Regions from separate parts of the Peribacillus phoenicis genome, predicted to be linked through region 2. Evidence: predicted binding sites of a transcription regulator. Region 2 holds the regulator's gene; the other holds the start of a gene.

Region 1 (7,578 bases), 780 kb from region 2:
TATATATATCCAAAAATGAAAGACGTTCCTAATGTAAGAATAATGTAATCTACTTCAAAACCTAGAATTATATAGTTATATACCGGTATACTTCTAATATAACCAATAACGAATACTCCTAGTGCAATATATCCAAGTATAGAATTCATTATAAGGCTGCTCTTTTTCATAATTTCCCCCGTCTTTATTTGGACTGCACTTCACAGCACCCGTATATCATTATTTAAAGCGTATTGCCGTAAATCAATATAAGGGTACGAAGATTTATATGTATAATTTCTGTCTCTATGTAACCCTTATTATCTCTTTCAGCTAACTCTTCGGGAGGCCTGTACTTTCCGTCTTCTTTGTTATGTGTTTCTTCTGGATAAATCCCTTTAACAAAAGTTTTGAAAATGAAAATCGGTGCAATATACTGTGTTTAGACAAAATACTTTCTGCTATTCCAATTAGATCTAATAGATTGTACACCATATATTAGTGAAATGTTGCTATGATTGGATATAATTAAATATGTTTAGCAATTAATCAAGAAGCATTTACAGAGTGTAGTTCAATCAGAAAATCAAATTCACTCGATGGAATATCATTTGCTGATAAAGTTTTAAATAAAAAACATTATCAGCTTATTCTTAACCGAAACATTCCGTTACGATAATTCCTATATTGACTGATTAAGCGTAACTTTCTCATATAAGATATTGGATGATCTAAGGCTCCAAACATCCACATTCATGGACACAAACATTTACGGAGGTTGCCTGTACCCGCTAATTCCTTGAACGGTGGTTTTTTTCGAAAAAGTAATGACATAACAAGTCTTCTGTTTTGTTGCGAAGGCGGGGATTGAAATAATTATGATGTTCCTCGTATCCTTTATATAAAAAACAATACATCGTGAAGGATTCATCGCGTTTGATTTCACTAACCTTAATATTCTCCTTGCGCAAATAGCGCCGTACCTCGGCAAGTTCGTCTTGAACCACTTTTAAAATATGTTCGACTAGCTCCGAATAGGGCCTTTTTAATTTAAACGGACTAATTTCGATGACCTTGAGATCCCGGTTTAAGACTGTAATAACCATAGGGAGGTAGATGGCTTTTTCAATCATATTTCGGTCATCTTCTGGAATGCGGGTCATCATGACCGCCCCTTTCTAAAATAGCGCGTTTTTAATAATAGTATGTATATTCCGTAAAATAAGAACGTGTGTTCTATTTTTATCCTAATGTATTTTCAGTGTATTTGCAAGCAGTTTTGATAAATCAAGAAATATTCGTTAACAAGATTATGTTTTCCGGAGATAGGGAAAGTATGAAGATATATGGATAATAATTCTTGCAATTTCAGGGGAAAGTGATATATCTAAAATAAACAGTTTTTAATAAGTTTATGCTGCAATGATGGCAGCATGTCGAGGGAGATAATTATGGATTTGGATACTATACGTGAGTGGTTTACACTTGATCATATATCGGCACTTATTCAGCAATATCGCTCATTCGGTCCAATTCCTGGGATCTTGCTGCCGATGCTGGAAGCTTTTTTGCCTTTTTTGCCCTTAGTGGTGTTCGTGCTTGCTAATGCAACGGCTTTTGGTCTCTGGTGGGGATTTTTATTTTCTTGGATTGGTGCGGTAGCAGGGTCTTTTTTGATCTTTTGGATTATTAGAAGATATGGTCAAATGAGGTTTTTCCGATTTTTGCAAAAGCATAAACAGGTGCAGAGGCTGATGGTTTGGGTTGAGAGCCATGGATTCGGTCCTTTGTTCATATTACTCTGCTTCCCTTTTACACCTTCGGCTATCGTTAATATCGTGGCAGGACTTTCAAAAGTCAGTATGCTGCAATATGGACTTGCAGTAGTGGGTGGGAAAGCGGTGATGATTTTTACGATTAGCTTCGTAGGTTACGATTTAGTATCATTGATTCATAAACCTGTGCGAACGATCATTATCGGAATCGTCATCTTTATCCTATGGTATGTAGGTAAAAGACTGGAAGTCAGGTTAAATAAAAGCATGAAGAGAGAAGAAGGACAATAAATTAATATATAAATGCAGTAGGGGTTGAACTAGATGGAAAAAACAAACAAGAATTCTTTATCCGATTGGATAAAACCAGCGATGATAGCTTTTGTTATTTACATCTTAATCCGTACATTTCTCTTTTCAAGCTATGATGTTGAAGGGAAGTCGATGCAGCCGACCCTTGAAGATGGAAATAAACTTGTCGTGAATAAAATCAATTACCAGATTCATGATATCAACCGTTTTGACATTATTGTTTTTCATGCGAATTCACAAGAAGATTATGTTAAGCGAGTTATAGGGATTGCAGGTGACCGAATTCGTTATAAAGATGATTGGCTTTACGTAAATGGTGAGAAAGTGGATGAGCCTTATCTTGAGAAATTCAAGGAAGGTTTCCCAGAACAGGATTTTACGGGTGATTTTACATTAAAAGAATTGACGGACATGACCAAAGTTCCGGAGGGCAAGCTTTTTGTCATGGGTGATAACCGTCTTGAAAGTGCTGACAGCCGTCACTTTGGTTATATACCGGTTGAAAATGTTGTCGGTAAAGTGGATGTTCGATATTGGCCGGTCAATGATTTCAATTTTAAATTTACAGGTGAATGATTGTGGAAGCCCAAAAATTATGTGGGCTTTTTCTTTTGGGGGAAAAATGCGAACGTACGATTGGTGTTTTTTGAAGGGAAACGGTAAAATAATAGAAAGTAAATCTAATTGGAAACAGAAACCTAGTCATAGAGACGAAAGTATTTCTGGTATGATGGGTCTAGATATTATGTTGTAAGGGGGAAAAAGAGATGTCACTCCGTTTTTTACTGGGAAGATCGGGTGCAGGGAAAACTTCGAATATATTGGACGAAATCCGCTCCAAATTGGCAGAAGATCCCGAAGGAAATCCAATTATCTACCTCGTTCCTGATCAGATGACGTTTCTATCTGAATATAAACTAATTAAAACACCAGGCCTTGCCGGAATGATCCGGACACAGGTTTTCAGTTTTAGCAGGCTTGCATGGCGAGTCCTTCAGGAAACCGGGGGGATGAGCCGGCTGCATTTGGACAGTGTCGGCGTCAATATGTTGATACGGAAGATCATGGATGATAAAAAGGAAGAGTTAAAGATGTTTCGTCGATCTGCTGATAAGCAGGGGTTCATTGCACAGATGGAGCTAATGCTGGCTGAATTCAAGCAGTATTGCATCCAGCCTGATGACATTCAAAACTATTTGGCAGAAACCTCACAGGCCGGCAGCGGCATTCAGGATAAACTGCATGATCTTGAATTGGTCTATCAGGCTTTTGAGGATGAAATGGTCAACAAATATTTAGACTCCGAAGACTACTTCACTTTGCTGATCGAGAAAATGCCAGAGTCTTCATATATAAGGAATGCGGATATATACATCGATGGTTTTTATAGCTTAACTCCACAGGAATTATTGATTGTGGAAGAAATGATGAAGTTGTGCAGGAGTGTAACGATCTCACTGACGTTAGATCAGCCCTACAGGCAATATGCACCGGATGATTTGCAGCTGTTCAGGCAAACGGGAAATCTTTATCATCACCTTTATCAGGCTGGATTGAGGAATGGCATACCGATTTCAGAAGATCGAATCTTAAAAGGGACGGAAAGGTTTGGAAAGAGTCCAGGGCTGAATCATCTGGAAACTTATTTTGCCATTCGTCCTGCACAAACGTTTGAGCAGTCACCTGATGTAACGATCGCCCAGGCAGTTAACCGCAGAGCTGAGATTGAGGGAGTTGCCCGGGACATCTTGTCGCTGGTCAGACAGAAACAGCACCGCTTCCGTGATATTGCGATTTTAGTCCGTAATGGGGAAGCATACGCAGATATTTTACAAACCGTTTTTCGGGATTATCAAATACCCTTGTTCGTCGATTCCAAACGGACGATGCTGAATCATCCTCTGATTGAACTGATTCGTTCCACTTTGGAGATCATCAATGGCTATTGGCGTTATGAGCCGGTATTTCGTGCAATCAAGACGGAGCTTCTATTTCCGCTGCAAAAAAATCACGATAGGATGCGCGAACAGGTAGATAAGCTGGAGAACTATGTGCTGGCCCGCGGCATTAAAGGAAGCAGGTGGACGTCCAAAGATCGTTGGACCTACAGGCGATTCCGCGGCCTGGAACTCGAGGACCGGAACCAAACGGATAAGGAAATGAAGCTTGAGCAAGAGTTGAATGAGATGAAGCAATTATTTACCGAGCCCATCTTGAAGCTCTCAAAACGTGTTAAAAAAGCTGCTAATGGCAGGGAATTGTGTGAAGCCCTTTATCTATATCTTGAAGAATTGCATGTACCTGAAAAATTGGAAAAGCTGAAACTGGAGGCAGAAGAAGCAGGTGATTTGGTATCGGCAAGAGAGCATGAGCAAACTTGGAATGCGGTTGTCGACCTATTGGACCAATTCGTTGAACTGCTGAGCGGGGAAGAGCTTTCCATGAAACAGTTTGCGGTAATCATTGAAGCTGGTCTGGAATCTCTTGAATTTTCTTTGGTACCGCCGGCAATTGACCAAGTATTGGTCGCCAGCCTAGATTTATCCCGCCTGGATGATGTGAAGACAGCTTTTGTTATCGGCCTGAACGAAGGGGTTCTGCCAGGAAAAGCTGTATCTGACGGAATATTTTCAGATAGTGATCGTGATGTGCTGCTGGCTGGTGGACTTGATGTTGCCCCAAGTTCAAAAGTGCGCCTGCTGGATGAGGAGTTTACAGCGTACAAAGCATTCACTACGCCTGCTGAGGCCCTTTATCTATCATATCCGCTTGCCGATGAGGAAGGAAAGGCACTTTTACCCTCATCCTATTTAAAACGGGTAAGGGACGTATTGCCTAACGTTTCCGAAGTGTATTATATGAACGATCCGTCCGATCTGCCTGATGAGGAACAGGTGAAATATGCTGCGAATCATGATGTGGCCCTATCGTACCTGGCTGCCCAATTGCAGTTGAAAAAAAGGAACTATCCAATCCATTCACTATGGTGGGATGTATATAATGCCATTATTGATGATGAAAAGGCCGGTCCTTCAGCAACTAAGGTTTTATCGAGCCTTTTTTATCAAAATAGGACAAAGAAATTATCTGAGGAAACAAGTAAGCAATTATACGGTGAGAGCATTCTTACGAGTGTATCCAGGATGGAAATGTTCAATAGCTGCCCGTTTTCCCATTATGCCGCTCATGGCTTGAAATTGAGGGAACGGCAAATTTTCCGTTTGGATGCGCCGGATATAGGCGAGATGTTCCATGGAGCGTTGAAAATGATTTCCGATTACTTAAAGGAACATGATATTCCTTGGTCTACATTGACTTCGGAACAATGCTTGGAGCTGGCCAGAATTGCCGTGGAGAGACTTGCTCCTAAACTCCAAAATCAGATTTTGTTAAGTACGAATCGCCATCACTATTTACGCAGGAAACTGGAACACGTGATTGGACGGGCCTCGATCGTATTAAGTGAACATGCAAAGGTGAGCGGTTTTGCCCCAATCGGATTAGAACTCGGATTCGGAAAAAATGGCGAGCTGCCGCCACTTTCTTTCACATTGAAAAACGGTACGAAGATGGAATTGATCGGGCGGATCGACCGCGTGGATAAAGCGGAAGAAGATGAGGGTGTCTATTTGCGTGTGCTCGATTATAAGTCGAGTGAAAAGGAACTGAACATGAGTGAAGTATATTATGGACTCGCGCTGCAGATGTTGACATACCTTGATATCGTCGTCACCCATTCCAAGTCGCTTATTGGAAAAGAAGCGATCCCTGCCGGGGTTTTATATTTTCATGTGCATAATCCTGTTGTCAAATCAAAGGGAATGCTCAGCTTGGATAAAATTGAAGAAGAAATTTATAAAAGCTTTAAAATGAATGGACTTGTACTGGATCATTCAAATGTCATTCAAATGATGGATACCTCACTTGATATTGAAAATCCTGGTAAGTCGGATATCATTCCAGCTGGATTTAAAAAGGACGGATCGCTCCTTGCGGCTTCCAAAGTTGCAAGCAGGGAAGAGTTTTCGCTTCTGAATCATCATGTGCGCCGTATTTATCAGGAGGCTGGTGATCGAATGGTCGATGGTGATGTCGATATAACGCCATACAAACTAAAGGAAAAAACGCCGTGTACCTTCTGTTCCTTTAAATCTGTATGCCAATTCGACCAGTCACTGGAGGAGAACCAATTCAGGAATTTGGCACAGAAAAAACAAAATGATGTTCTTAAGCTATTAAGGGGGGAGGGTGAGAGCGATGAGTAAAACGAAAATTCCTGCTCTGCCAGGAGACGTGACTTGGACGGAAGATCAATGGAAGGCGATATGGGCTAAAGATCAGGACATTCTGGTTGCGGCCGCAGCAGGCTCAGGGAAAACAGCGGTGCTGGTCAACCGGATCATTCAAAAAGTCATTTCAGAAGAAGATCCAATCGATGTTGATGAACTGCTTGTCGTTACATTCACCAATGCCTCAGCTGCCGAGATGCGTCATCGGATAAGTGAGGCATTAGAAAAAGCGATCAATGATAATCCGCATTCACAGCATTTGCGTAAGCAGTTGAGCTTGATTAATCGTGCTTCGATTTCCACGCTTCATTCCTTTTGTTTAGAGGTAATCAGGAAGTATTATTATCTGACGGATATCGACCCGGGCTTCCGGATTGCAGATTCTACGGAGATCCAATTGCTTCGTGATGAAGTGATGGAAGAGCTTTTCGAGGAGCAGTATGGGCAAAGTGATAATGAAGAGTTCTTTAATTTGGTTGATGCTTTCACTAGCGATCGAAACGATGATGCACTTCAGAATATCGTTCGATCGCTGCATGATTTTTCACAATCGAATCCAGACCCGGACCGATGGCTTGATGGTGCCGCCAGCATGTATGAGCTGGCAGATGATGATGGGATTGATGATCTTTCGTTTATCGATTCATTGAAGTTCGATATCGGTTTACAATTGGACACCTCCAGGGATTTATTGGAACGCTCGCTTGCGTTGACAAAAATCCCTGGGGGGCCGGCACCAAGGGCTGAAAACTATATAGCCGATCTTGCCATGGTTGCTAAACTTTCAGAGTTGAAGGACCAATCCTGGAATGCTCTTTATGAAGAAATCCAAAACGTGAAATTTGGGACGGCAAAACGCCTTTCTGGTGCGGAGTTTATCAAAGAAATTACGGATGAGGCTACCAAGTACCGTGATAAGGCGAAGAAAATCATCAAATCGTTACAGGAAGAGTTATTTACCCGTAAACCGGAAAGCTACTTGAGGGATATAAGGGAGCTCAAGGGATATGTCGATACACTTGTAATGCTTGTTAAACGGTTTGACGAAAGATTCTTTGCTGCAAAAGCAGAAAAGAACTTGGTGGATTTCGCCGATTTGGAACATTATTGTCTTCAAATTTTGACAGGGGAAACGATGGATGGTGAACGAAAACCTTCAGCGGCAGCCATTGAATACAGGAACCAGTTCAAAGAGGTGCTAGTGGATGAGTACCAGGATACTA
Region 2 (7,578 bases):
ACGTTTTGTAAGGTTGAAAAATTCTTCTATATAAGCTTCTTTAATATCCATTTAGTTACTGACCTTATTCTGATTGTAATTACCATATGTAAAGTTTACATTGATCATCTTCATTTCTAGTAACAGCCTATTGATGGTAATTAATAATTCACCATCTTCTTGCTTAGGATATAAGTCAACATTTCATCCATCTTATCTGCATGTGCTAATTTTAAGGAAATAACAATCTTCTTTTATTTCCTTATCCATGATATATTCCTTTCTATATCTTTCATACTTGATCAGTACCTTTTTAAGAGCCGGACTGATGAATACTATCCTCTCCTTATTCCCTTTCCCTTTCCCTTTGACAATCATACTGGTATCTCTTTGATTTAAAAGCTTATATTAGGAGTAAACAAAAGGCTGGTTTACAAGCTGCAAGTATTATATCGATGCATAAGATGGTTTCAGTTTTTTTAAATTGTTGTGTAAAAGAGGAATATATAACAGGAAATCCAATGAGGTGAGTTGAAAGGCCAAAAGCTCACAAAAAGCTGCTTAAAGGATCCTCATTTGTTTAAGCTCTTGTCGCTTGTTAATCATCGTTTTCTTCGTAAATCCTTTTGCTAAACAATGATAATCATACTCTTCAATTATATCTATCAATTCCAAAACAAAAACCACCTTTACTGAATCATTCATTCAGAAAAAGTGGCTTAAGAAACAAAAATGAAAGATAAACCAAAATTTTATATAAAATCGGTGGAAGGATTCAGTCTAAATGGATCAACCATTTCGATATTATATAAAATTTTGCATCCAATCTTTCAAGAACATTGATATATCAAGGATTCATGCTAACTTATTTTGTTTGTTGTTTATTCATGGCGCTCATCATTTGATTAATTTTCTTTTGGGATGGTTTCATACCCATTTGCATCATCATCATTTTTAGCATCTGTTCGTTAATTGGCGGATTTTTCTTTAAGTAATCCATCATGTATTTACGAGCGATGAAAAATCCCAGCACTACTCCAGCAATCAATGCCAGTACGCCAACTAGAATGTAAACCCACATACTATTTCCTCCTTCGTGTTGTCTAACATCAGTGTACTAGACCAAAGGTTATTATACAATACCCGCTACTGAAAAGTCCCCCATTTAGACAAATTTTCTTTCTTTTATCGGTTTTAACCAACCGTATTTTTCATGTTCAAAATCAATGGCCAGAAAACTCGCTTCATATTTTCGAATACTTTCAAAGAAAGCCGTCTCCGCTTCATAGTCTCCTTCAGCTTTTAGAGTAATGGAATCATGCTGAATGATTAAAACGGCTTTACTTGATCCGTTTGTTTTTTCTAAATAGTATTTTCCATTTTGATTCCAATAATTCATCTTTTTTTGCAAACGTTGTTCAATAGCTAACTGCAACTGGATAATCGGGACTGTTTTGGTGACATATTCGATTTGTTTTTGCAAAATACTCTTCAGTCTGCCCTTTGCTTGAATATACTCCAAAAACAAATTGAAAAATAGCTTTTCTCTTCCATAATAATGATGGGCAAATTCATCTTCGATTAAATAAATTTGATAGGTTCTCATCAGCCAATGCCTCCTAGCTTTCCTATTTTGGTCACGAAAACAACTAACCACCAGGGACCTCTCCACTATTTTCCACTATTGATAACTTTCCCCTTTAACTGACACATTCAAACGAAATTTATTTATTCTCATTATATATTGACAAACTAAAAAGATATGTTGTTTGCTGGAGAAATTTTCTTCTTTTTTTGTCGAATGGAAGATTTCCCTTTAGAATGGGAGCACGCAATATAAATCAGGATTGTTTTGATAAAAAAACTGACACCAATCTAGTTGGTGTCAGTTCTCCATTACTATTAGTTAAGCATTTCCTTAACACGAGAAACTACATTTTCTACAGTGAAACCGAATTCCTCCATGATCTTACCGCCTGGTGCAGAAGCTCCGAAATGATTGATGGCCAATATTTCACCCTCATCACCTGCATAACGATCCCAACCAAACGGTGAAGCCACTTCGATAGCTAGACGTTTCTTCACTGCCGGATTGATTACGCTTTGTTTATATTCTTTAGATTGAGTTTCAAATCGATCCCATGATGGCATGCTGATAACAGAAACATCAATTCCTTCGTTCGCTAAAGCTTTCTGTGCTTCCACAGCCAAGTTCACTTCGGATCCAGTCGCAAGAAGTAATGCATCGGCTACTTCTTTCTTAGAAGCAGAGATGATGTAAGCACCTTTTGAAACACCTTCATACGCAGTTTCGGAAGTGTCTTTAATTGTTGGCAATCCTTGACGAGTAAGTACAAGGGCAGTTGGTTTATTTGTAGACTCCATAGCCACTTTCCAGGCTGCTGCCGTTTCATTGCCATCAGCTGGACGGATTACCCCTAGGTTAGGCATTGCACGCAATGATGCCAATTGTTCGATTGGCTCATGAGTCGGTCCGTCTTCCCCTACAGCAATGCTGTCATGAGTGAATACATAGTTTACAGGCAGTCCCATTAGTGCTGCCATTCTAATGGCAGGACGTAGATAATCAGAGAATACGAAGAATGTTCCTCCGTATACTTTTAATCCACCATGAAGTGCCATTCCGTTTAAAGCCGCACCCATAGCGAATTCACGTACACCGAACCATATATTACGGCCGCTGTAATTACCAGGTAATAGATCAGTCTCACCTTTGATGGCAGTATTATTAGATCCGGCTAAATCCGCAGAACCCCCAATGAAGCTAGGGACCCGTTTGGCAATCGCATTTAGCACTTCCCCACTTGAAGCACGGGAAGCTATTGTTTTACCTTCTTCATAGACCGGAATTTCCTGATCCCATTCAGCAGGCAGTTCACCTTTGATGGCCAGCTCCAATTGCTGTGCTAACTCAGGATGTGCTTCTTTGTAATTTTTGAACAATTCATTCCAAGCTTCTTCTTTTTGAGCGCCAGCATCAACAACAGCTTCATTGAAGTGTGAATACACTTCTTCCGGAACATGGAAGTCCTCTTCGAATGTCCATTTATATGCTTCTTTTGTCAATTTAAGCTCATCTGCACCAAGCGGAGCGCCGTGAACAGCGGATTTACCTGAACGGTTTGGTGAACCGTAACCAATAACCGTTTTCACTTCGATTAATGTTGGGCGTGCATCGTCGGTTTTCGCTTCTTCAATCGCTTTAGCAATTTCCTGAAGATCATTGCCATCCTCAACGCGGATATATTGCCATCCATAAGATTTGAACCGGTCTGCTACGCTTTCACTAAATGATTGACTTAAGTCGCCGTCAAGGGAAATATCATTAGAATCATATAAAACAACAAGTCTTCCGAGTTGTAGATGTCCAGCTAATGAAGCGGCTTCTGCAGAAACACCTTCCATTAAATCTCCATCTCCACAAATGCTATATGTATAATGATCGACCACATTATAAGAATCGCGGTTATAGCTTTCTGCCAAGTGACGTTCAGCCATTGCCATTCCGACTGCCATTGCGATACCTTGTCCAAGCGGCCCGGTAGTTGCATCTACACCAGCCGTATGTCCGAATTCAGGATGTCCTGGAGTTTTACTGCCCCATTGACGGAAGCTTTTCAAATCATCGATAGATAAGCCATAGCCCGATAAATGAAGAAGGCTGTATAACAGCATAGAACCATGTCCAGCTGAAAGAACAAAGCGATCTCTATTAAACCAATCTGGATTTTTCGGGTTATGGTTCATATATTCGGTCCATAGTTTATACGCCATCGGCGCTGCCCCCATTGGCATACCTGGATGGCCGGAATTAGCCTTTTCAATTGCATCAATTGATAATGTACGAATCGTATTGATAGAAAGTGCATCTAATTTATCTAACATATTGTAAAAACATCCCTTCCTGTAATGTACCTCTTTATATTATAGTGACAAGCATAATATCACAACTAAAATCACTATTTACTGCCTCAATATTAAAATTTTCTAGAAATAAGAGAAGCCCCCTATTTAGATTAAACTAAATAGGAGAATACATACATGCATGCACTCCCTTTTTACTCCTAAATGCTAATAGGATCCTCGTTCCATGAGAGGAATTCAAGCATTAATGTAAGTTTCTTTTTTCTTTTATATTTTTTATCTTTTGAGGAGTGACGTCATTACCTTCTGGATCAACGACTTTCACATGCTCCAACGTATCGGTCATGGACTTTCTGAATGTTTCCAAATACTCACTTCTCAATTGGGTTTGCTCTTTCGCCTCAACTTCCGTCAAACCTTCAGTCTTTGCCTTTTTAGAAAGTTCATTAATACGGGTTATTTTTTCTTTTGATAACATAATTTCGCTCCTTCATAATCTCCGGATATTGTCATGGTATTAAAAAAAAAGCGAAATTACAAGTTCTAAGATTGACTTTCCTTTTTATTCAGTTGATGTTCGAGAAAACGCCTGTTCACAGTAGCCTTGGAAACATTGTATCCAAAGCCCCTTAAAGTGGCTGCGATTTCTGCAAATGTCAATCCATTGGCCCGAAGTTTAATAATTTCTTCAATAGGAATTTCCATACGGTCCCTTCCAGTGGAATTCCTTTGATTCTGAAGGTTTTTTTGAGGACGGTACCCTTTTTCAACGGCTCTTATCATCCCGCGCTTTATTTTAAGATTATGTAGTTTCCTTTGGTATTCTTCTACAATACCGACTATCTGGATGACCATGGCATCCGAATCCGATAACTCAAGCTCCCCGTCATGTGAGAGCGTATAAATTTTCACATCTTCTTTAAGGATGACATGGAAAAGGGCTATTTTGGCATTCCCTCTTCCCAGCCTTGTTTCATCTTGAATTAATAGTACTTCAGCTTCTTTAGTTTTAAATAGTTCGAGCATGTCAAAAATGCCATCCCGATTCAACTCATAACCACTTGCCTGCTCTTTTATTATGGAAATGACTTCAACATCCATCTTTTCTGCCAATTTGACTAATTCATCTTCCTGCCTTGCCAATGATGTTTCCTGTGACTCTTTTTCTGTGCTTACCCTACAATAGATTACCGCCTTCATAATACCCTACCTTCACTACTTACTGCTCACTGGCCAAATTCTGGACAAGTTCTTCCCCTTTAACCGGTATGACGATGACTTGACCAGGTTTAATTGAATCCGCCCTGACTCCATTATGCTCTTCTATCCAACCAATGAATTCTTTTTTTGTCAAATTTGCTTCTTCATATTCTTCGGCAATTCCCCATAGGGTATCACCCTCACTTACTTCTATAGAAAGGAAATCCTTTTTTGGATCATTGTTCAATGTACAAGAGAATAAAATTGAAAAGATGAATACTGATCCCGCTAATAGAATCGTATAAATATAATTTTTGTATAAATTTTTCATAAATATCCCTCCAAAGCGAATGTTCGTTCGTATGTTATGGTCAAATTATAATACGAACGTTTGTTTCAGTCAACAACAAAATTCGAACTTATGTTTGTATAGAGTTGGGGGTCATGCTATAATGTAGCAAAGAACATTGGGGAAGAGGTGCACAAATGACTAAACTATCAAAACGGCAGCAAGATATTCTTGATTTCATTAAAGAAGAGGTCCGCCAAAAAGGGTATCCACCTTCCGTACGGGAGATTGGCGAAGCAGTGGGACTTGCTTCAAGTTCAACAGTACACGGACATTTATCACGCCTGGAAAGCAAAGGCCTGATTAGACGTGACCCAACCAAGCCAAGGGCCATTGAAATAATGAATTTGGAGGAAGCGAACAATATTCCCAAAGTCAATGTCGTGAACGTGCCGTTACTTGGAAAAGTAACAGCGGGAATGCCGATAACGGCCATTGAAAACATAGAAGAATACTTTCCGCTTCCCGAAAGCATGGTTCCGCATGATGACCATGTATTCATGCTGGAAATCATGGGTGAAAGTATGATCGAAGCAGGAATTCATGATGGGGATTATGTCATCGTGAAACAACAAAGCAATGCCAATAATGGAGATATCGTCGTGGCCATGACGGAAGATGATGAAGCCACTGTAAAACGATTCTTTAAGGAACCGGATTACATAAGGCTTCAGCCTGAGAACTCAAATATGGAACCAATTATTTTACGAGATGTTTCGATACTTGGAAAAGTAATAGGCTTATATAGACAAATACACTAAAAGCGCTAACCGCGCTTTTTTTGTTTGTTTAATCTATGTCCCGAATTCTCTCAATATGCATATGGAAGATTAGATATTGACATATTTTTTAATAGAATCAAGTTTTCATGGAAATTTAAACATCCTTTATTACGAATGGAAGTTATACGCTCGCCTAATATGTACTTTGGTAACAATCTGATTACAATAAAAAAGAGAGCTTTAACTACCGCTCCCAGTTAAAATTCACTTCACTCGTAATCTTTGGTTCACTTTAATGAGGTTAAGATCGACCAAACCGTTCCACTGTTGAATCTGCACTTGTGTAGAACCGTATGCTTTTGCAAGCGCAGAGACGGTATCCCCTTTTTGGACAATATGATAAACCTCTTCAATGCTTGCATCATATTTTGTTAAATCGCTTGTTTCGATAAGGTTCACCAGTTTTTCAATATATTTGGGATCCGAGGCGTACCCCGCATCGAATATTGCTTTGAGTGCTTTTCTATAATCTTTTTCTCCAATGACAGCTGTATAAAGACTTCTATTCCATGAAGTCCCCTTTACATATAAATTGGCGAGATCTCGAAGACTTTCTTCCCAAGATGGGTATTTTCTGAATTTGTTCCATACTTGAACGGGCACACCATTGACATATTCCATTGTTTGAATAATGACTGACTCACCCTTGAAGTCACCTTTTGTACCGAATATATTTTTTCCTTTGCTTGCTAATAAACTTGTCCCATATCCACTCTCCAAACAAGCTTGTGCAATGACAACAGAAGGTAATATTTTAAATTCCTGTTGAATTTTCTGGGCATAGGGAGCAATTTCCTTAATAAATGTTTCCTTGCTCATTAGAACCTCCCACTAATAGGCATTACTTTATTTTTCACTGTTTATCTTCATTCTTATCGTATTCTCCTCTATGAAAAAGGTTACAGCTTGTCCTGCACAAAAAGTTCCGATGTCTGGCTAATTTTTTCATTATAGATTACTTACCTAGAAGTGGATCGCTCCGCGTATTATTTATCCACTTCCCTACCAAACAGGAAAAGCCGTCAATCCATATAATTAAATGGATTGACGGCTTTTTAAGTTGGACACTGAAAACCTTCAAAACTTGTTCATTTCCATTTTCATCAGTCATCGTCATCACTTGGTTTCAGGAATTTTCATGGGCTGGTTTTATGGCTATGCAAACATTGGCAATTATGCTGCACTCAAAACTGGTATTTTGTCTTATAGAGAATCCTATAAAAAGACGGATTAAACCTATACAGGGTATCTCTCGCTGCAATTCAGCAATCTTTTTATTAAACACTAACACCCATGTTAACATCCCATTACACACATCCAAAAAACCCCTTCTCAATTAAGAGAAGGGATCAATTTGTCGGGAAAAGTAAGTTATCCTTTATG

The links. The regulator LexA, encoded in region 2, represses DNA repair genes until DNA is damaged. The targets are predictions, from matches to a motif close to CGAACATATGTTCG.
Region 1: addB (helicase-exonuclease AddAB subunit AddB) is a predicted target of LexA. The motif match lies at 2,692-2,705, and genes of this name have one in related genera.

What each region holds. Positions count from the first base shown of each region.
Region 1 is NZ_JBDFMF010000001.1:903,250-910,827, forward strand. Features, by position in the region: gene ABC374_RS04540 (YhjD family protein) at 771-1,142, opposite strand; gene ABC374_RS04545 (TVP38/TMEM64 family protein) at 1,431-2,045, shown strand; gene lepB (signal peptidase I) at 2,079-2,642, shown strand; gene addB (helicase-exonuclease AddAB subunit AddB) at 2,834-6,331, shown strand; gene addA (helicase-exonuclease AddAB subunit AddA) at 6,324-7,578, shown strand, end outside.
Region 2 is NZ_JBDFMF010000001.1:1,680,527-1,688,104, reverse strand. Features, by position in the region: gene ABC374_RS08170 (YneF family protein) at 845-1,060, opposite strand; gene sirA (sporulation inhibitor of replication protein SirA) at 1,145-1,585, opposite strand; gene tkt (transketolase) at 1,882-3,885, opposite strand; gene ABC374_RS08155 (DUF896 domain-containing protein) at 4,109-4,342, opposite strand; gene ABC374_RS08150 (YneB family resolvase-like protein) at 4,408-5,064, opposite strand; gene yneA (cell division suppressor protein YneA) at 5,084-5,395, opposite strand; gene lexA (transcriptional repressor LexA) at 5,551-6,174, shown strand; gene ABC374_RS08135 (glucosaminidase domain-containing protein) at 6,400-7,014, opposite strand.